One region of the Lapidilactobacillus salsurivasis genome, then DNA from elsewhere that is predicted to be linked to it. Evidence: predicted binding sites of a transcription regulator. Region 1 holds the regulator's gene; each other region holds the start of a gene.
What was found. Region 1 encodes HrcA, which represses chaperone genes, less so after heat shock. Its sites were predicted from a motif close to TTAGCACTCNNNNNNNNNGAGTGCTAA; they were not measured.
Positions count from the first base shown of each region.

Region 2: a site for HrcA is predicted at 2,503-2,529, ahead of groES (co-chaperone GroES). Genes of this name have one in related genera too.
Region 3: a site for HrcA is predicted at 5,085-5,111, ahead of clpP (ATP-dependent Clp endopeptidase proteolytic subunit ClpP). Genes of this name have one in related genera too.

Region 1 is NZ_BAAABI010000002.1:9,961-16,729, forward strand. It holds gene ACYVSB_RS02005 (hypothetical protein) at 177-314, shown strand; gene ACYVSB_RS02010 (hypothetical protein) at 295-483, shown strand; gene ACYVSB_RS02015 (hypothetical protein) at 458-580, shown strand; gene ACYVSB_RS02020 (hypothetical protein) at 725-931, shown strand; gene hrcA (heat-inducible transcriptional repressor HrcA) at 1,265-2,350, shown strand; gene grpE (nucleotide exchange factor GrpE) at 2,374-3,033, shown strand; gene dnaK (molecular chaperone DnaK) at 3,101-4,963, shown strand; gene dnaJ (molecular chaperone DnaJ) at 5,246-6,394, shown strand; gene ACYVSB_RS02045 (NUDIX hydrolase) at 6,509-6,769, shown strand, end outside.
Region 2 is NZ_BAAABI010000009.1:13,333-20,101, forward strand. It holds gene ACYVSB_RS10240 (DRTGG domain-containing protein) at 1-242, opposite strand, end outside; gene groL (chaperonin GroEL) at 503-2,128, opposite strand; gene groES (co-chaperone GroES) at 2,187-2,471, opposite strand; gene ACYVSB_RS10255 (lysostaphin resistance A-like protein) at 2,847-3,521, shown strand; gene ACYVSB_RS10260 (redox-sensing transcriptional repressor Rex) at 3,639-4,316, opposite strand; gene ACYVSB_RS10265 (ABC-F family ATP-binding cassette domain-containing protein) at 4,559-6,466, shown strand; gene ACYVSB_RS10270 (PTS sugar transporter subunit IIB) at 6,666-6,769, opposite strand, start outside.
Region 3 is NZ_BAAABI010000004.1:80,084-86,852, reverse strand. It holds gene gap (type I glyceraldehyde-3-phosphate dehydrogenase) at 1-275, opposite strand, end outside; gene ACYVSB_RS06240 (sugar-binding transcriptional regulator) at 311-1,348, opposite strand; gene ACYVSB_RS06235 (hypothetical protein) at 1,632-1,913, opposite strand; gene ACYVSB_RS06230 (LysR family transcriptional regulator) at 2,130-3,056, opposite strand; gene ACYVSB_RS06225 (cobalamin-independent methionine synthase II family protein) at 3,170-4,321, shown strand; gene clpP (ATP-dependent Clp endopeptidase proteolytic subunit ClpP) at 4,464-5,051, opposite strand; gene ACYVSB_RS06215 (glycosyltransferase family 8 protein) at 5,194-6,081, opposite strand.

The DNA.
Region 1 (6,769 bases):
GAACAGAATTGAGCCTATCTACAATCGGATTTGAATATCTGACGAAGTACTTTTGCAAGTGTAGTGGTCAAAGCCATCACACTTTTTTCGTGGTACAGAATAACAACGGATTTTGAATCAGGCGGTCGGTATCTTTTGCGTAGGCTGAACAGTTCCGTTTGTTTCTTTAACAATTCATGGGTGGAAACCGACCGATTCAACGGACTGATCAAGAACTTGACTCAGTTTATCAAGCAGACTATCCTGGTGTCACCAATTTAAAGCTGGTAACTATTAACCATGGTCGTCAGTTGCGTGGCTCCCCATCAATTTAACAATAGCTTACAAGATGGCGTGAGCGCTCAAACGGCTGTTAAAACGTTGAGCGGCTGGAGCGGAGAAATTCGGGGTGAGATCGCCGTGAAATTGGTCTTAGTGGCTTTGCCACTTAGACCAAGGCTCAGCTTTGAGATTTTCGGTGGTTTTCCGAAAAGCTCAAAGTGACGCCCACAGCGAGCTCACCCCGAATTTCGCAGCGCAAGCCGCGGTCGAACAAATGACCTTTTTGGGTGATACGGCAATGCCAACGGATTTGGATTAGAAGGTCGGGACATTTTGCGTAAGTGGAACATCTTTATCCGCTCCATAAACAATCATTGGTTGGAAAAAAACCGATTCAGGTGATTCACTGAGAACTAGTCCGGTTTATCAAGCAGACTATCCTGGTGTCACCAATTTAAAACTTGTGACCACTAACCACGGTCGCCAATTGCGTGGCTCCTTATCAATTGACCATAGCTTGCCAATCGGCGTGAGCGCTCAAACGACTGTTATAACGTTGAGCGGCTGGAGCGGAGCGTGGCGTTGGTGGTTCGTTTGCTCGTTGGCGGAAGGTCGGGCTGGGGGTGAGTCAGCCGCGATATTATTGTTGGCGATTTATCGCCTACAATAAGGCCGAGCTTGAAGATTTTCGGTGCACTTCCGAAAAGCTTCAAGTCGTGCCCGCAGCGTTCCACCACCCCCAGCCCGACCTGGAGCCCTACCACATCTGCCCACCACCAACGCCACGCGCAGCGCAAGCCGCGGGCAAACTACTTTATCTAGTCTGAGCATGGGTTGAGTCCCATCGACAATCAGGGCGGAGAAGCTCATCGGTCCCCGGTCTGATTTCACGTTTTTTTAAAGAAAAATGGTGCGTTTCCTTGACTTTAAAAGCCGCGGTTGGTATATTTTATAGTGTTGTTAGCACTCATAACAATCAAGTGCTAAAAAAGAGGTGATAACTATGCCGACCAAACGTCAGGCACTGATTTTGGCAGAGATTGTTCGTATTTATAACGAAACAGGACAGCCTGTTGGTTCCAAGACATTGATGGGTCAATTGCCGTTCCACATCAGTTCCGCCACGATTCGTAATGAAATGGCGGCGCTGGAAGATGATGGGTTGATCATGAAAAATCACACATCATCGGGACGGATCCCATCAACGGCTGGTTATCGTTATTATCTCGATCATTTGCTGCAACCGACCGCGGTCTCGCCGCAGGTTTTTGATAAAATCGCGGCGAACTTTGACCACGATTATCATGAAATCGATGAGATCGTCAAGCAATCCGCGACGATTTTATCAAATTTGACCAATTACACCACGATTTCACTGGGACCGGAAAGCGCCAATGTGACGTTAACTGGGTTTCGGGTGATTCCGTTGGGTCATGATCAGATCATTGCCATTTTGGCGACCAGCGCTGGGACGGTGGAAAGTCGCGTTTATCGGTTGTTGCATTTGATCAGCTCCGACGATTTGGAGAAGGCCGTCCGGATCATTAATGATCAACTGGTCGGCTTGCCTCTGGCTGTCGTGAAACAAAAACTCGCCAGTGAAATTCCCCAATTGTTGACGAAATATTTGCATTCTTCGACTGGTTTTATCGATTTGTTTGGTGATGTGTTGAAGCGGGCGGCCTCGCAACATTTCTATGTGGGTGGTCGTTCCAATCTCCTGAGTTTCGCCCAACCGACCGATCTTGATCAGCTGAAGAGTGTGTATCAACTGCTTGACAAGGAATCGATCTTGCCATCGTTATTGGATCTGGATCAGTTGGCCGCGGCGAAAAATCCGCAAGATCCGCAACAAGTTCTAGGTCCGATTTCCGTCCGCTTAGGCGACGAATTCAATAATTCGCTGCTTAGTGACTATGGTTTGATCACGGCCAAGTATCATGTGGGTCAGCACGGGGATGGCGTGATCGCGATTCTCGGGCCCACCAGCATGCCCTATTCGCAACTGATTGGGTTGTTACAACTTTTCAGCGATGAATTGGTTAAGAAGCTAGTTGAGTATTACGGCTATTTTCACGATGATAGCTAGTTTAAATCAAAGGAGTGACGGATTTGTCCGCTAAGACAAACAAACAACCTGAGCAGCCAGTTGAATTTCCATCTGAAAAAGACGCGAAATTCGCAGAACAGGCGAAACAGGCTAAAGAAAGTAAGAAAGCCGCCAAAAAGGCGAAGCAGCAAGAATCAGTGAAGCAAGTAATCGAGGATCTGAATGATGAAGATCTGAAAGAGGTTATTGCCACTGATCCGGCTGTGTTAGAACAAAAAGTGGCGGATCTAACCGCGAAGAATGAGGATTTACAAGATCAATGGTTGCGTGCCCAGGCTGAAATCCAGAACATGCACGCGCGCCATGAGAAAGAACGCGAAACCCAAGCGAAATACGCGGCCCAAAAGTTAGGCACGGCGATTTTACCAGTGGTGGATAACTTGGAGCGGGCGTTAGCTGTTAAAGTGGAAGGCGAATCAGCGCAGCAACTGCACAAGGGTGTGGCGATGGTGCTGGATCACCTACAAGCAGCTTTGCAAGATAACGCCATTACCGCGGTTGGTCAGGTCGGCGAACCATTTGATCCTCATTATCATCAGGCCGTGCAAACGGCGCCAGCCGACGCTGAACATCCAGCGGACACGATCTATCAGGTCCTGCAAAAGGGCTATTGCCTGAAAGATCGCACGATCCGGCCAGCGATGGTCATCGTGGCCAAATAGCCGCGTTGAGCGAACTTGTTTCAATCAAAGTCAATTAATTTTTAAATAATAAGTGAGGTAATTCAATATGGCAAAAGTTATTGGGATCGACTTAGGGACAACCAACTCTGCAGTTGCAGTCCTTGAAGGCGGCAAACCAAAAATCATTACAAACCCAGAAGGCAATCGGACGACTCCATCTGTCGTGGCTTTCAAAGACGGTGAAATCCAAGTTGGTGAAGTTGCCAAGCGGCAAGCGATCACCAACCCTGATACAATTTCTTCGATCAAACGTCATATGGGCGAGGCTGGCTACAAAGTCTCAGCTAATGGCAAGGAATACACCCCACAAGAAATTTCCGCGATGATCTTGCAGTACATCAAGAAATTCTCTGAGGACTATCTTGGCGAAACTGTGACAGACGCGGTCATTACGGTGCCTGCTTACTTCAACGACAGCCAACGTCAGGCCACTAAAGACGCTGGGAAGATCGCCGGCTTGAATGTGCAACGGATCATCAACGAACCAACGGCCAGCGCTTTGGCTTATGGCCTTGATAAAGGCGACGCTGACGAGAAAGTTTTAGTTTATGACCTTGGTGGTGGGACTTTTGACGTGTCCATCTTGGAATTAGGCGACGGTGTTTTCCAAGTTCTGTCCACGAACGGTGACACTCGTTTAGGTGGCGATGACTTTGATAACAAGATCATCGACTGGCTTGTCGCCCAATTCAAAAAGGCGAATGGCATCGACTTGTCTCAAGACAAGATGGCGATGCAACGCTTGAAGGACGCTGCTGAAAAGGCCAAGAAAGACTTGTCTGGCGTTAGCCAAACCTCGATCAGCTTGCCATTTATTTCTGCCGGCGCTAATGGACCTTTACACTTGGAAGAAACTTTGACCCGGGCACAATTCGACCAATTGACCGCTGATTTAGTTGAAAAAACTCGGATCCCCGTTGAAAACGCCATGCGTGACGCTGGTTTAAGCAACGCGGATATTGATAAAGTTATTTTAAATGGTGGCTCAACTCGGATCCCAGCTGTTCAAGATGCCGTTAAGAGCTGGACAGGCAAGGAACCAGACCATTCGATCAACCCTGACGAAGCCGTTGCCATTGGCGCGGCGATCCAAGGTGGCGTGATCGCTGGTGATGTGAAGGACGTTGTCTTGCTTGACGTCACGCCATTATCATTGGGGATCGAAACTATGGGTGGTGTCTTCACCAAGTTGATCGATCGGAACACGACGATCCCAACTTCCAAGTCACAAACCTTCTCCACGGCCGCTGATAATCAACCTGCTGTTGACATCCACGTGCTCCAAGGCGAACGGCCAATGGCAGCTGACGACAAGACTTTGGGTCGTTTCCAATTAACGGATATTCCAGCTGCACCTCGGGGCGTCCCACAAATCCAAGTGACTTTCGATATCGACCGTAACGGGATCGTTAACGTTTCCGCGAAGGATATGGGCACTGGCAAGGAACAAAAGATCACCATCAAGAGTTCATCAGGCTTGTCCGACGAAGAAATCGAGCGGATGAAGAAAGAAGCCGACGAGAACGCTGAAGAAGATAAGAAGCGTAAGGAAGAAGTTGACTTGAAGAACGATGTTGACCAATTACTCTTCCAAACTGAAAAGACTTTAGGCGAACTCAAAGGCAAGGTTTCTGACGAAGAAATCAAGCAAGCTGAAGACGCTCGTGACGCTTTGAAGAAGGCGCAAGAAGCCAATGACACTGAAGCGATGAAGACTAAGCGTGACGAATTAAGCAAGGTCGTTCAAGACTTAACGGTCAAACTTTACCAACAAGCTCAAGAAGCGCAGCAAGCACAAGGCGACGCTGCCAAGGGTGACGAAGGTAAAGGCGCTGACGATCAAGGCAAGGGCGACGACAACGGCACAGTTGACGGTGACTTTGAAGAAGTCGATAAAGACAAGAAATAAGCAACCAGCGCAACCAACAGCGTGATGAGTAAAAAAGTGGCAAAGAGCACCAGTCTGTTTGCTACCAAGGGAGATTGGGTCGTTGATCCAATCTCTTTTTGATGGCAGGCGGCGGTGGTGGCAAAATCTGTGTCCCGACGCTGCCAGTGAAGTGGCGGATCAACGCAGGAAGCAATTACCGGGCATGGTCTGATCACCTCAAGCTGCTTGTCGCGCTCTCTTGTTTATGCTACAATTTTTGATGTGTATTAATTCGACGAATGGTCGATAAGGAGGAAAATAATGGCAGACGATCAGGACTTTTATGATGTTCTTGGTTTGCAGAAAGACGCATCCGACGCAGATATCAAAAAAGCTTATCGACAATTATCCAAAAAGTATCATCCCGATATCAACAAGGCTCCAGATGCCGAAGCGAAGTTTAAAAAAATCAATGAGGCCTATGAAACCCTTTCCGATCCCCAACAGCGGTCGGCCTACGATCAATACGGTAAAGCCGGGATGGATGGGGCATTTCAAGGCGGCGGCAATCCTTTCGGTGGTGGCGGTTATGGCCAAGCTAGCGGCGGCTTTGGTGATTTCGGGGACATCTTCAGTCAGTTCTTCGGTGGCGGCGGCTCCCGCGCCAATAGCGCCACCGCTCCGCGTCAAGGCGCCGATTTGCAATATCGGATGGATCTGAAATTTGAAGAAGCGATTTTTGGCAAAGAAACGGATATTAGCTATAATCGTGAGGCCAATTGTCACACCTGTAACGGGAGTGGCGCTAAGCCTGGTACTCAGCCGATCACTTGTCCCAAGTGTCATGGCACTGGCTTTATGGAAGTTGAGCAGCAATCACCGCTGGGTCGCATTCGGACACGGGTCAACTGTGATCGTTGCGGCGGCAAAGGTAAGATCGTTGAGAACCCTTGCCCAACTTGTCACGGCACCGGCAAAGAGAAACAAAGTCATCAGGTCAAAGTCACGATTCCCGCCGGCATCGAGGACGGCCAACAAATGCGCTTGGAAGGTCAAGGTGAGGCTGGCGAGAACGGTGGCCCTTATGGCGATCTTTACATTGTCTTCCGCGTGGCGCCAAGTGATAAATTTGAACGTGACGGCGCGGAGATCTTCGTGACGATTCCGATCAGTTTTCCCCAGGCGGCTTTAGGCGATGAACTCGAGGTGGACACGGTTCACGGACCCGTCAAGCTGAAGGTGCCAGCAGGAACCCAATCCGGCACGAAATTCCGGTTGAAAGGCAAGGGCGCGCCACGTTTGCACAGCAAGACCAACGGCGATGAAACCGTCACCCTTAACGTGGTGACCCCGAAACGCTTGAATGACAAGCAGAAGAACGCGTTGAAAGATTTCGTGATTGCCAGTGGTGACAAGATCGATCCGCAAAAAGGCGATTTTTTCAGCCGCTTTAAAGAGAAGTTTCAATAACATTTGGCGCGGTCGGCGTTGGTCAAATCGACGAACCATCATTGAGTGAAGCGAGCTGTCTAGCTCAAGCTCCATAAGCTTCCTTGAAAAATAAGTAGGAGGCGGCTGTTGATCATGGCAGTAAATTATCATCTTGCGTTTGGTGTTTATGGCATCATTGGCGATCAAACGTCGCTGGTCGTGATCAAGAAAAATGGGGGACCTTACATCAACCGTTTTGATCTCCCCGGTGGTAGTCTGGAAGATGGCGAGTCATTGGACCACGCGATTCTCCGCGAGATCACTGAAGAAACGGCGCTCCAGCCCTTGAGTCTGAACCAACTGGGCGTGACTTCCTTCAAATATCCTTGGGACTATCAAGATTTTCACTGGAAT
Region 2 (6,769 bases), on a different contig from region 1:
ATCAACTCAAGAATGTCTGAGAAAGACAGTTCCTCGATCTGTTTCGGTCGCTCCTTCTCTATTCGGACCGTACCGACCCGCTCAATCGTCGCCACTAACCCATTGGTTTCTGCCGATTTGATGGCCCGATATGCCGTGCCTTCGCTGACCTGAAGCTCATGCGCGATCGAGCGCACCGAAACCTTCTGGCCGATCGGCAAAGTTTCTAAATAACGAATGATCTCTTCGTGTTTTGTTGCCAAGAACTCACCCACTTTATCTGACAGTCTACTGTATCAGTATATCTGTTTCTAAAGCTAAACACAAAACTAATCTGACGAAAATGTAACCGCAAAATCAACAAGTTATACCGCGCCCCCAATCGCACCCACACCAACGCCAAACCGATCATTAAACGGTGGCGCCAAGTCCAGTAGTAGGATGACGCTGCAAAAATGAGCATAGAAAAAGAGGCGATCCGTGGGGATCGACCTCTTTTGGTAACCATTTTTGGTAGAACAGCTTACATCATGCCGCCCATGCCAGCACCAGGGCCAGCAGGAGCATCAGACTTCTCAGGTTCTGGCTTATCAGCCACAACAGCTTCTGTCGTTAACATCAAAGCAGCAACACTGGCTGCATTTTGTAACGCCGAACGAGTGACCTTAGTTGGATCCAAGATTCCGGCCTCGATCATATTCTCCCACTTATCAGTGGCAGCGTTATAACCAACCTCGTTTGCTTGGCCCTTCATGTGTTCCACAATGACGGAACCTTCCATCCCCGCATTTTCAGCGATTTGACGAACTGGTTCTTCCAAGGCCCGAACCACGATGTTGATCCCAGTTTGAACATCGCCAGTTTCTTGCAAGGCTTTAACAGCAGAGATGACGTTGACAAAAGCAGTCCCACCACCAGCGACATAGCCTTCTTCAACTGCGGCCCGTGTTGCGTTCAGCGCGTCTTCGATGCGATATTTGCGTTCTTTCAATTCAGTTTCAGTTGCAGCCCCGACGTTGATCACCGCAACACCGCCAGCTAATTTAGCCAAACGTTCTTGCAATTTTTCCCGATCGAAATCAGAAGTTGTGTCGGCGATTTGACCCTTGATCAAGTCCACCCGTTCCTGGATCGCGTCTTTGGCACCAGCGCCTTCAACGATCGTGGTGTTGTCCTTAGTGACGGTCACTTTACCAGCTTGACCCAATTGTTCCAACTTGGTATCCTTCAATTCCAAGCCAAGGTCACTAGTAATGACAGTCCCACCGGTCAAAACAGCGATATCTTCCAATTGCGCCTTACGACGATCGCCAAAGCCAGGCGCCTTGACGGCAACAACATTAAAGGTCCCGCGGATCTTGTTCAGAACTAAGGTTGGCAATGCTTCGCCTTCCACATCGTCCGCAATGATCAAGAGCGCCTTACCTTGTTGCACGATTTCTTGCAACATTGGCAGGATTTCTTGAATGTTGCTGATCTTCTTGTCGGTGATCAAAATGTAAGGATTGTCTAAGTCAGCTTCCATCTTGTCGTTATCTGTCACCATATATTGGGACAAGTAGCCGCGATCGAATTGCATTCCTTCAACCACACTGAGATCTGTTTCAATCCCTTTGGATTCTTCGATCGTGATCACACCATCATGACCAACTTTTTCCATGGCGTCAGCAATCAATTTACCGACTTCTTCGCTGGAAGAAGAAACTGAAGCGACTTGCGCGATTTGACTCTTGTTTTCAACTTTATGCGCGATCTTGTGTAACTCGGCTACCGCAGTGGTGGTCGCTAATTCGATCCCGCGGCGGATACCAACTGGGTTGGCGCCAGCAGTGACGTTCTTCATCCCTTCGCGAATGATCGCTTGGGCCAAAACTGTGGCGGTTGTGGTCCCATCACCAGCGATATCGTTGGTCTTCGAGGCAACTTCGGAAACCAGTTTCGCGCCCATGTTCTCGAAATGATCTTCTAATTCAATGTCTTTGGCAATGGTGACCCCATCATTGGTGATTTCAGGTGAGCCATATGATTTCTCCAAAACAACATTGCGGCCTTTTGGTCCTAAAGTTGTTTTAACGGTATTTGCTAATTGATCAACGCCGCGAAGCATTGCCGCGCGCGCATCTTCAGAAAATTTGATTTCTTTCGTCATTAAAAATTACCACCTTATCAAAAAAATTTTATTTATAACGTCTGTCGTCAACGCTGAACTAGTCGACGATCGCCATGATGTCTTTCTCGTGAAGGACCAAATATGACGTGCCTTCGTATTTAACTTCAGAGCCAGCATACTTGTCGAATAACACCGTTTGGCCTGCTTTAACAGTCAAAGGTACTTGCTGACCATCATCAGTAAAGCGACCTGCGCTGATTGCCACGATCTTGCCAGTTTGTGGTTTCTCTTTAGCGTTACTTGCTAAAACAATCCCGCCAACCGTTTGTTCCTCTGGTTCTTCAACAGTTACGATCACACGATCTCCTAAAGGTTTTAACACAGAAAATCCCTCCGTTAACATTTATTCTTTTTTAGCACTCAGTTGCATCAAGTGCTAACCACAAGATTTATAATAGCATTTTTCAGGTTGATTGCAAGTTATTTCAACTCACTTCCTGATTTTTTGTGTTTAATCTTCAAATAAAGTCGTCAAAGCGGCCATATTTTACTGAAAGGTAGCGCTTGTTTTCGGGAAGCTGGTTGAGCCCAACAAAAGTTAACCTTTTTTTGCGCGACAAATATTGTTATCATGGAACTAGTTTGTTCAACTTTATCAGGTCGTGTTGCGACCATCTCTAGCGCGTAAATCAGCGCGGCGCGGCACAATCGTCGGACTGCACCAACGAAGTCCGGCTTAAGAAGAAAGGATATTGCTATGACTAATCAAGAAATCGAGCCCCGAAAAATTTGGTCTAAAATTGTTTGGATCGTGGTGAGCTATTTGGGGATTCTTCTCGTTCCCGGCTTGATTTTATCAGCGGTGGGCTTGAAAGGCGTCAGCGGCGTGAATTGGCAAATGGGGCTCAGCATTGTGCTGACCGGTGTTTTCGTTTGGTTTGACCAACGTTCAGACCGTCAGATCGGCATCCAACCTGAGGCTAAAATCGCAGTAGCCGATGTGTTATTATATGGTTTTTTGGGACTCTTGCTGTTCTATGGCGTCAACCTCATGGGCACGGTGCTGATCACCCTCTTCTCAGGCGCGCCGCAAACCTCGCAAAACACGCAAGAAATTCTGCAAGTGGTTCGCAAAGCACCACTCTATGCCGTTTATGCGGCCCTGATCGCCCCAATTTTGGAGGAGTTGGTTTTTCGCAAAACGCTTTACGGTTTAGGCAGTCGGCTGATGAACCCCACCGGCGCGGCCTTGATCTCCAGCCTACTCTTCGGCTTGGCTCATAATGACAATCGCTTCTTGATCGTCTACGCGGGCATTGGCGTCGTGCAGTGCTGGCTTTATCACAAGACCAAGTCGATCAAGGTCACCATCACCGCCCACATCATTTACAACAGCATCTCGTTGTTGATCTCTATCTTCTTGCTGAAGTAACCAATCGGCCTTCCGCGCAGGCAGCTGCCTCACCTGAACCACATTTCATTAACTTCCAGACATCAAAAAACCACCTAATCAAATTAGGTGGCTGCGCGAATAATGCTTCAAAAAAATCTAGTTGAACAAGGGATCATGGGCCAATGGGTTGATCAACGTGCCGTCTTCATTGAAGTTGTCCAAGAAGTAGATCAACGTTTGTAATTCGTTGGCCAGGTCCACATTGTGAACCCGAACATCATCGGGCACATTGACCCGCAAAGGTGTGAAGTTTAAAATACCCTTGATGCCAACTTTGACCAATTCATCGGTGATTTCCTGCGCTTGTTCGATTGGCACCGTCAAAATCACGATATCGATCTGTTGCGCGCGCAACTGTTCCTTCAACTGGGCCATCGGATAAATCGGCACGCCACTTTGAATCGTGCCTGTCAAGTCAGGATCCACATCAAAAGCAGCACTGATCCGAATATTATTCGTTTGCCGGAAATTATAGTTCAATAACGCGTGGCCCAAATTGCCCACACCAACCAAAGCCACATTCGTCAAATGGTCTTGGTTCAGCAAACGCTTGAAGAATGTCAACAAAGAGTCAACATCATAACCATAGCCACGTTTGCCTAAAGCGCCAAAGTAAGAAAAGTCACGGCGGATCGTCGCGCTGTCCACTTTAACAGCTTCAGAGAGTTCCGCGGAGGAAACCTTCTTTTTCTCGCCATCGTGGAGAAATTGTAAATAACGGTAATATAAAGGTAAACGGCGTGCCGTTGCCTTTGGAATTTTTATTTCAGCCATTGCTGAAACACCTCAGTCTTTCAATCGTTTTTTTGTAAAGCTTGTCAATTATCCAAAATGATTATTCCACAAATTGAGTAAATAAACAACTTGTTTTCTAAGTTGCATAATAACCGTTTCGTGAAAAAGATGCAATAAAAATGCTTGAACCCTTTATTCTATAGCTTTCCACATTATAATGTTCTCACATCAAAAGAATTTAAACTTTTATTAATTTTCATTTGTTACGGAGGAAACTCACAATGATTATACTGCAAGCGCAACAAGTCGCTCGTTTTTTCGGCGCCGAAACGCTGTTCTCAGGTGTCAATTTAGAGGTCCAAGATCAAGGCCGCGTCGGGCTCGTGGGCGTTAATGGCTCGGGAAAATCAACATTACTAAAGATCATCGCCGGCATCGATTCCCCCGATGAGGGTCAAGTCGTCAAGAATAAAGGCCTGACCATTGGCTATTTGGCTCAAAATAGTGGCCTGGATTCCCACAACACGATCATTGCGGAAATGACGGCGGTCTTCGCCGCTGTTCAAGCGATGGAACGCCAATTGCGCCAGTTGGAACTTGACTTGGCCCAACACCCGACCGATCAGGAACTATTGAATCAATATGACCAACTACAGAATCGCTTTAAGTTGGCGAACGGCTACGGCTACGAGGCGGAAATCAAGACCGTCCTCCAAGGCTTTCAATTCCCAGCTGAAACTTATCAGAAACCAATCAGCTCATTATCCGGTGGTGAACGTTCACGACTAGCGCTGGCGAAAATTCTGTTGCAACGTCCGGATCTGCTGATTTTAGACGAGCCGACCAACCACTTGGATATCGAGACCCTGAACTGGTTAGAAAACTATTTACAAAGCTATCGCGGCGCTCTGCTGATTGTTTCTCATGACCAATACTTCCTGGATCATGTTACCAAGGAAATCTTCGCGCTTGAGCACCACAGTTTGACCCATTATCACGGCAATTACAGCGCCTATTTGCAACAACGGGCTCAGAACTTCCAGACGGCAACCAAGGCTTACGAGCAGCAACAAGCGGAGATCAAAAAACTGGAAACCTTCGTGGAAAAGAACATCACCCGAGCTTCCACCACCAAACGAGCACAAGCGCGCCGGAAACAGTTGGAGAAAATGGTTCGTCTGGACAAACCAGTCGACAGTAATCAAAGTCTCCACTTTCACTTTGACTTAACCAAAGAAACTGGTAAGGAAGTTCTCTTCGTCCGCGACTTAGCGATCGGTTATGAAGACCGAGTCATGTCCAGCCCCATCAATTTCGCCGTGATCAAGCACCAGCGCGTGGCGATCATCGGCCCCAACGGTGTGGGTAAGTCCACCTTAGTCAAGACCCTCTTGCAACAGATTCCCGCGCTAGCCGGTAGTTTCAAGTTTGGCGCCAACGTCCAGATTGGTTACTATGATCAGGATCAACGCCAACTGGACCCACAATTGACCGTGTTGGAAACGATCTGGCAAGAACATCCCTTACTCCCGGAGCAAGAGATTCGTACTGTTTTAGGCAGTTTCCTGTTCAGCGGTGATGATGTTCAAAAAGTGGTCCATCAGCTTTCTGGTGGTGAAAAAGCGCGTCTGCTTTTAACCAAGTTGGCCATGGAGAAACGCAATGTCTTGCTGATGGACGAACCAACGAACCACTTGGATATCCAGTCCAAAGAAGTCCTGGAACAGGCCCTGGCTAACTTTGCCGGAACGCTGATTTTCGTCTCCCACGACCGTTACTTGATCAATAGCTTAGCCGATCGGATCGTGGACTTAACGCCAACTGGCAGTCAGGTTTACGAAGGTAATTACGACTTTTATCTGGAGAAGCGCCAACCGGAAATCGCGGCGGTCACCACAACCACTGAAATTTCTGATAATCAAGCGCAGTTCATCGCCGACAAGGCCCAACAACGGGAATTGCGGAAACTGGAGCGGGCGGTCAGTCACGCCGAAACGCAGATGAACGAGCGTCACCAACAAGCAGAGGCCTTGCAGCAACAAATGGCCCAACCAGCGATCCAGGCCGACTTTGTCAAGCTAGGTGATCTGCAAAAGGAACTGGACCAGGTTCAAGCGGCCGAAACCGCCGCGGAGAATGAGTGGCTGCTGGCAACCGAGGCTTTGGAACAAGGGCCAACGACAAATTAAGCTGGCTGTTCGCGGTTGACCTCAAGCAAACCCACCGCGCTACAATTTTAATTCAGTCAATTTCAATTTCAATGCCGCCAATTTCAAGGTCAGTCGCAAGTAAGAAATCAGGAAAAATGAGTATAACAAAAGCGCCTATTCCGACGAATATGGCGCTTTTTGCTATGTTAACTTATTTGGAACAATCGATCAATTTGAACTATTCGCCCATCAATTTCTCAGCTTGTGCCAAAACAGCGTCGCCATCCATCATGCCATATGAACGCATGTCGATCACTTCAACTGGAATGTTCTTGCCTGATA
Region 3 (6,769 bases), on a different contig from region 1:
TTTGCAACCCAAGGAATTTTGTCTGCTTGTGGTTCTGAGTAAACACGATATGACTTACCGTTAACAACGATTGAGTCTTCAGTCGCACTAACTTCAGCATCCAAAGTGCCATGAGTTGAATCATATTTCAATAAGTGAGCCAACATAGCTGGTGAAGTCAAGTCGTTGATTGCAACTACTTCGATTTCATTTGATTCAGCACCCAAGTCCAAAATACGGCGGAATGCCAAACGTCCGATACGTCCGAAACCGTTAATACCAATCTTTACAGTCATACAAAATTTCCTCCTTCAGGAAATAAAAAATTTCTTTAAAAGGTTGCCCCTTTTAAAAGCGAGTTAGCAGCGCCCTCATCCGTGATCAACCACGTTTGTTGCGGCGCGTTGTGCATGTATGCGCGGATCGCTTTGGCCTTATTCTGGCCCGCCGCGATGGCGAATACATAAGGAACTTCAGTAAGATCCGGAATCTGTAAACCAATCCGCGGTATCTTGTAAACAACTTGACCACTTTCATCGAAGAAATCACCAAAAGCCTCAGCAACTGCCCGCTTGGCCTGTAATTCTCCAATGATCTCCGCCGACATGTTACGTCGTTGCGCCATGGTCATCGCCTCACCAATGCTGTGGATCACCACATTAGCTTGGCCGATCAAATCAAGTACCGACTTGATCGATGGTTCTTGGAGCAGCGGTTGATAGGTCCGCTCGCTGATATCCTCGGGAACATACAAGCTCCGATGCCGACCACCAGTTTGCTTGGCCATTTCCGAGCAGATCGCATTGGCCTGAATATCGACCAGTTCACCAACACCACCACGGGCAGGTACAAACAACAAATCCCGTTGTTTCGCCAATGCCGGCGTTAATTCTTTGGCCATCACCGCCATGGTGGTGCCACCCATCGCGGCGATGATATTCTCGCCATCAGGTAACAGCACCGCCAAGGTCTTGTTCAACAGTTGACCCATGGATTCCAGTACCCGCGGTTGCGAATCACAATCGCCGGAAACGATCAAGACATGGTCGATTCCCAAGACGTCGGCTAAGCGCCGTTCCTTCTTAGGAAAACCCAGCAAATCAGACATAAGATCATCGAGTTTGCCGAGAATATCACGGCCACTCTCCGTTAATACCATACCTAATTTCGAGGAATTTATCAATCCTGAAGCTTTCAAAATGTTAGTTTCTGTTCGTAGTCCACGCTCGCTGAGCCCAAGCTCTTGAGCCAGCGTGCGCCGGCCAACAGGTTCTAGCCATTGGATCCGCTGCAAGATCAAATACCGCTGTCTGATCGTATTCAAGAAACCCGGGGCGATCGTATCTAACCACGTTAAGTCATTCTGCATCAAAGCCAGACCTTTCAGCGGGACAATAATCGTCCAACGGTGTCATATTGCGACCCATCAGTGCCAAAAAATATAGCGTTGATCAAAAGTCTTACCCTATCTCAAGCACCGAAATCATTATAACAATTGTGATTTTCATTTGCAAGAATTGCAACCGCTTTATCAGTAATTTCCTGAAAATTTCATGTTTCAAGCTTATTAAAAGCATGATTGATTGCTTTAAGCACGGGTTCTTCATGCTTCCTTCATTGAAACGCCAAGACCTGCTGTACGACTCAACTGGTTAAAATAGAAGAAACTGGGCTAGCGCGCATGACGTTCCTACAATGTCCGCGGCTTGCGCTGCGCGTTTCGGGGTGAGATCGCTGTGGGCGTCACTTTGAGCTTTTCGGAAGAACGTCGAAAATCTCAAAGCTGAGCCTTGTCCTAAGCGGTAAACCGCCAAGGACAATTTCACGGCGATCTCACCCCGAAGCGCTCCACTCCAGCCGCTCAACGTTTTAACTGTCGGTTGAGCACTCACGCCAATTGGCAAGCTATGACCAATTGATGGGGTCCTACGCAATTAACGACCGTGGCCGGTATGTTTCAAAAGAAGTGTGAGCGCCAGCCTCGGTAGCTTCAGAACATTTGCCTAGCAACCATTTTGAAGGCTGGTCTATGCCCCCGGAATAGTTGCGTAGCTGAGCGGAAGATGCTGGGCTGGTGAGCACGTTTCAAAAGAGCGCGACCCGGGCCGAGTGGCTAAGCGCAGATGCCAATGCTGTCGAACACCTGTCAGCTAGTCGCCGATGATTGTAAAACCGTAGTTACGAATGTGCTGTTTCAAGAGGACCAAATATTCTGTCGCCAAGTTGCTTAACTCGATTTTCTTATGAGTCAAGTAGCCTAAGGTCATCGAGTCCGGCACATCCAAGGGGATCGCCACAATTTTCTCGTCATTGAGTTCACTACTGATGATGCCACTGCTGATGGTATAGCCATTCAACCCGACCATTAAGTTGAAGATCGTCGCGCGATCACTGATCTGGATCTGCTTTTTGTGAGGCATGGTGCTCAAGATTTCCTCAGCAAAATAAAACGAATTATTCTCCCCTTGTTCATAAGAAAGATAGGGATAGTCAGTCAGATCCGTCAAAGTCAGGCGAGCTTTACTGGTCAGTGGATTGTCACGCCCAACAAAAACATGAGGTTGGGCCACAAATAATGGTGTGAAGCTCAAATCCTTTTCAGCAATCAACCGCGTTAGCACCGCTCGATTAAACTGATTCAAGTAGATCACTCCGATCTCACTGCGAAAAGTTTGAATATCATCTAGGACATTCTGCGTTTGCGTCTCCCGCAAGGTGAATTGATATTCATCTTGGCCGATCCGCTTGACCAACTCGACAAAAGCGTGGACCACAAAGGCGTAATGCTGCCCGGAAACACTAAAAACGTGCTTGCGAACCACGTCCACATCGAAATGGTCATTCAATAAATTGACCTGATCCAAGATTCCCCGCGCGTAGTTCAGAAATTCCCGCCCCTCAGCTGTTAGCGTGATTCCTAATTTGCTGCGATAAAACAATTGCAAGTGATATTCCTTTTCCAACTCCTTCATTGCCTGGGACAACGAGGGTTGACTGATAAAGAGTTGTTTGGCGGCCTCGTTGATCGAGCCGGTTGCCGCGATTTTTTCTAAATAGGTTAGTTGTTGGATGCGCATGGTTTGCCCCTCCGTTATAGTTTTTACCTATCATAGCACAAAGTTAACCGGTATTATCTATTATCCGAAAAACTTGCTATGATATCCTCAAGACTTATTTCTGGAGGATTCCCATGACAACAACTCATTTTCAAACAGTTGGTTCATTATTACGACCGACTTCACTCTTGACTTATAAAAACCAAATCGAACAACGCGATGATATCACCTATCCGTTTTATCACGATTTTCCTGGTTATCAGGCCGCTGAGACTGCCGCGATCAAAACGGTCGTTGCGGAACAAAAAGCCCACGGACTAAGTGTCCTTACTGACGGCGAATATTCTAAATCAATGTGGCACTTGGACTTCATCTGGGGCTTCGGCGGCGTTGAACGCTACATCGCCAAGCAAGGTTACACCTTCCAAGATCACGACGGTGGCGCGTTTGAGACCCGCAAGGACATTGGCTTGCGGATCACCGCCCCCTTATCTGGCCGCCAACATCATTTCATTGATATCTTCAAAGCGCTCAAAGCTCAAGCCGGCGCGACCACTGTCAAAACCACTGTTTGGGGCGCGGCCCACGCTTTCACGGAATTGGCGATTTTTGATCATTTATATGGACCCGATCAAGTTTACGCCAATCAAGCTGAACTCCGCGCGGGGTTGATCAACGCCTACAAAGAATTTCTGCGTGATTATCGCGACGCTGGCGGAACGATCATTCAATTTGACGATTGCCTCTGGGAACTGTTCGCGCCGGATAATCAACAAAGTTTCTTCGCCGCTGGTAATGGTGATGTTATCGATTTGGCGGATACCTTCATCGCGATCAATAATGAAGTCGCCGATTACGGCCACGCTTTGGGGCTAAAAGTCTGGACCCACAATTGTCGCGGTAACTACGCTAGCCGGCACGCCGCTGGTGGCAGTTACGCCACGATCGCGCAAAAGTTTCTCGGCGAGCAACACTATGATCGGTTCTTTTTGGAATGGGACGACGAGCGGGCCGGCGACCTTTCCGCGCTGGCTGTTCTAGCGAATAAACCGGCGGTCACCGTTGTCTTGGGCTTGCTTTCTAGCAAGACCGATCATTTGGATGATGAAGCCCGGGTTTATCGCCTATTGGACCAGGCCAGCCAGATCATTCCCAAGGAGCGCCTTTACTTGTCCCATCAGTGTGGTTTTGCTTCCTGCGATGGCGGCAACGAGCTGACCGCCGACCAACAATGGGCCAAGATCGATCAAGGTCAACGGATCGCCGCTGATTATTGGCAGCAATGATTTAACTAACCTCGTCAAAAGGCGCCTTGACTGCTAATCGCTGAAATTGAGCTCGCTCAACTTGATCTAAATACCAAAAAACGCTACGGCAACCGGCCGTAGCGTTTTTCTAACTTAATTGATCTGAGTTGATTTCAATACTTTATTTATCGTTCATGTTGACCATGATCTTGTCGATCAAACCATAATCCAAAGCTTCCTGAGCGGTCATATAATTATCCCGTTCAGTATCCTTTTGAATGGTTTCCAAGGTTTGGCCAGTGGCGTCAGCTAAGATCTGGTTCATCTTTTTGCGGGTCTTGATGATTTCTTCCGCGGCAATCTCGATCTCTGTGGCTTGGCCTTGAGCGCCACCCAAAGGTTGATGGATCAAAACCGTTGAGTTAGGTAAGGCAAAGCGCTTGCCTTTGGTCCCAGCAGTCAACAGGACGCTGGCCATGGAAGCGGCCATGCCGATCGCGATTGTTTGGACGTCGGACTTGATGAAATTCATCGTATCCATGATCGCCAAACCTGAAGTGATCACCCCACCTGGTGAGTTGATGTAAAGGGAAATATCTTTAGTTGAATCTTGAGCGTCCAAGAAGAGTAATTGGGCGATGATCGAGTTGGCCATCTGGTCATTGACTTCGCCAGACAGCATGATGATCCGATCCTTCAGCAAGCGTGAGTAAATATCATAAGCGCGTTCGCCCCGGGAAGTTTGTTCAATAACTGTAGGTACTAACATCGTGTAGCCTCCTTGAGTTTAGTTCTTTTTCAATTAGCACTGTTCGAACTACTCTGCTAATTTAGCATATTAGTCAAAATAGGTCAAACAATTTTACTTACTTTTTTTGCTTTTTGACACGCCTTTAGTTTACACCAAAAACTCACTGGCTGTCACTGGTCGCGGTCGATTCTGCTGGAGGTTCTACCAGCGCTGGCGCCAAAGTCCGCAAACGACGAGCCGTCAACTGCTGGTAATTGAGATACAGCGCGGTGAAGCGCGTGTCATGATGGGCTTCCCAAGGTTTAGGATGGCCACAAAAATGTAAAATGGCCGTGTTGGCCAAGGTCCACTGCAAATCATGTTTGCCAAGACTGCGGGTAAAATAAAGGGGATATTTCCGCGCGTCGTAATTCCAATTTTCCTCAGTAATTTCTTTGATGTCCTCACCGTACAAGAAATTTAAAATATCCTGATCAGGCAGCAGCAACAAGTCGCTGTGTTCATTAATGATCTGTTCGATGTCGGCAAACTTGATGATTTTCCGCGCTTGCACCAAATCAATCAGCATCACCCCAGAGTTATAGTAACCGTGGTCGGTGCCTAGGCGGATATTATTGATTCCAGTGACCAGGTGCGTCATGCCCGAATGCGTCGCCGCCGCCAACATTTTGCCGTCCAGTTCCACTTGCCAAAGTTGCTGGACTGGATTGACCACCAGAATATCCGGATCCAAATAAAGGACCCGTTTGACGTTTTTCGGTAAAATATTAGCGCACAACAAGCGGAAATACATTTCCATTGGATAGCGGTTTTCCGTTGGCGCGCCGGTCCAATGCTGCCCATCAACCTGAATCGGTTTCAATTGACCACCAAAACTATGGACCAACTGCCCTAACGCGGCCAATTTCGCCGCAGGAATCTGGCGATGGATCAGCCAGATGCGAAAGGACTGCTGGGGATTATTTTCAAACAATGAAACCAACATGACTTGGAGCGGCGGCAAATAGGCTTCATTCAGGGTAACTAGAATCTCAATTCGTTGTGCCATCGCTTGAGTACTCAACCTTCTTTGTCCTTGCACGGCGCCGGTCTTGCCTGAACGGCCAACCGCGCTAGGAACCAATATTTACTTGATGCTTGACGTTAGGGCTGTGAGTTTCTGCGCTGGGTCCGCGCTGCCAACTGCATTCTCAGCGACGCAGGGTGTGGCAGATGGGCCCGAAGCAAATGTCCTAAGTGACTTATTCATTATAAAAAGGTTTGCCTGCTTTTGCAATCGGGAAAGTGCGAGCGTAGATTGGCCGCGGCTTGCGCTGCTCGTGGCGTTGGTGGTTGACAGATGTGGTGGGGCTCCAGGTCGGGCTGGGGGTGGTGGAACGCGGCGGGCACGATTTTGAGCTTTTCGGAAACCCACCGAAAATCTCAAAACTCGGCCTTATTGTAGGCGATAAATCGCCAACAATAATATCGCGGCTGACTCACCCCCAGCCCGACCTTCCGCCAACTAACAAACGAACCACCAACGCCAGAGTGTGGAACACAACGGGTTGACTTTGAGCATTAACCTAGCAATTGTTTTGGAAGCCGCACTATGCTTCCGGAACAATTGCGTAGCTAGCGCAAGGAGCTGGGTCGACGAACACGTTTCAATGTTGTCCGCGGCTTGCGCTGCTCAACGTTATAACAGACGTTTGAGCACTCACGCCAACTGGTAGGCTGTTGCCAATTGATAGGGA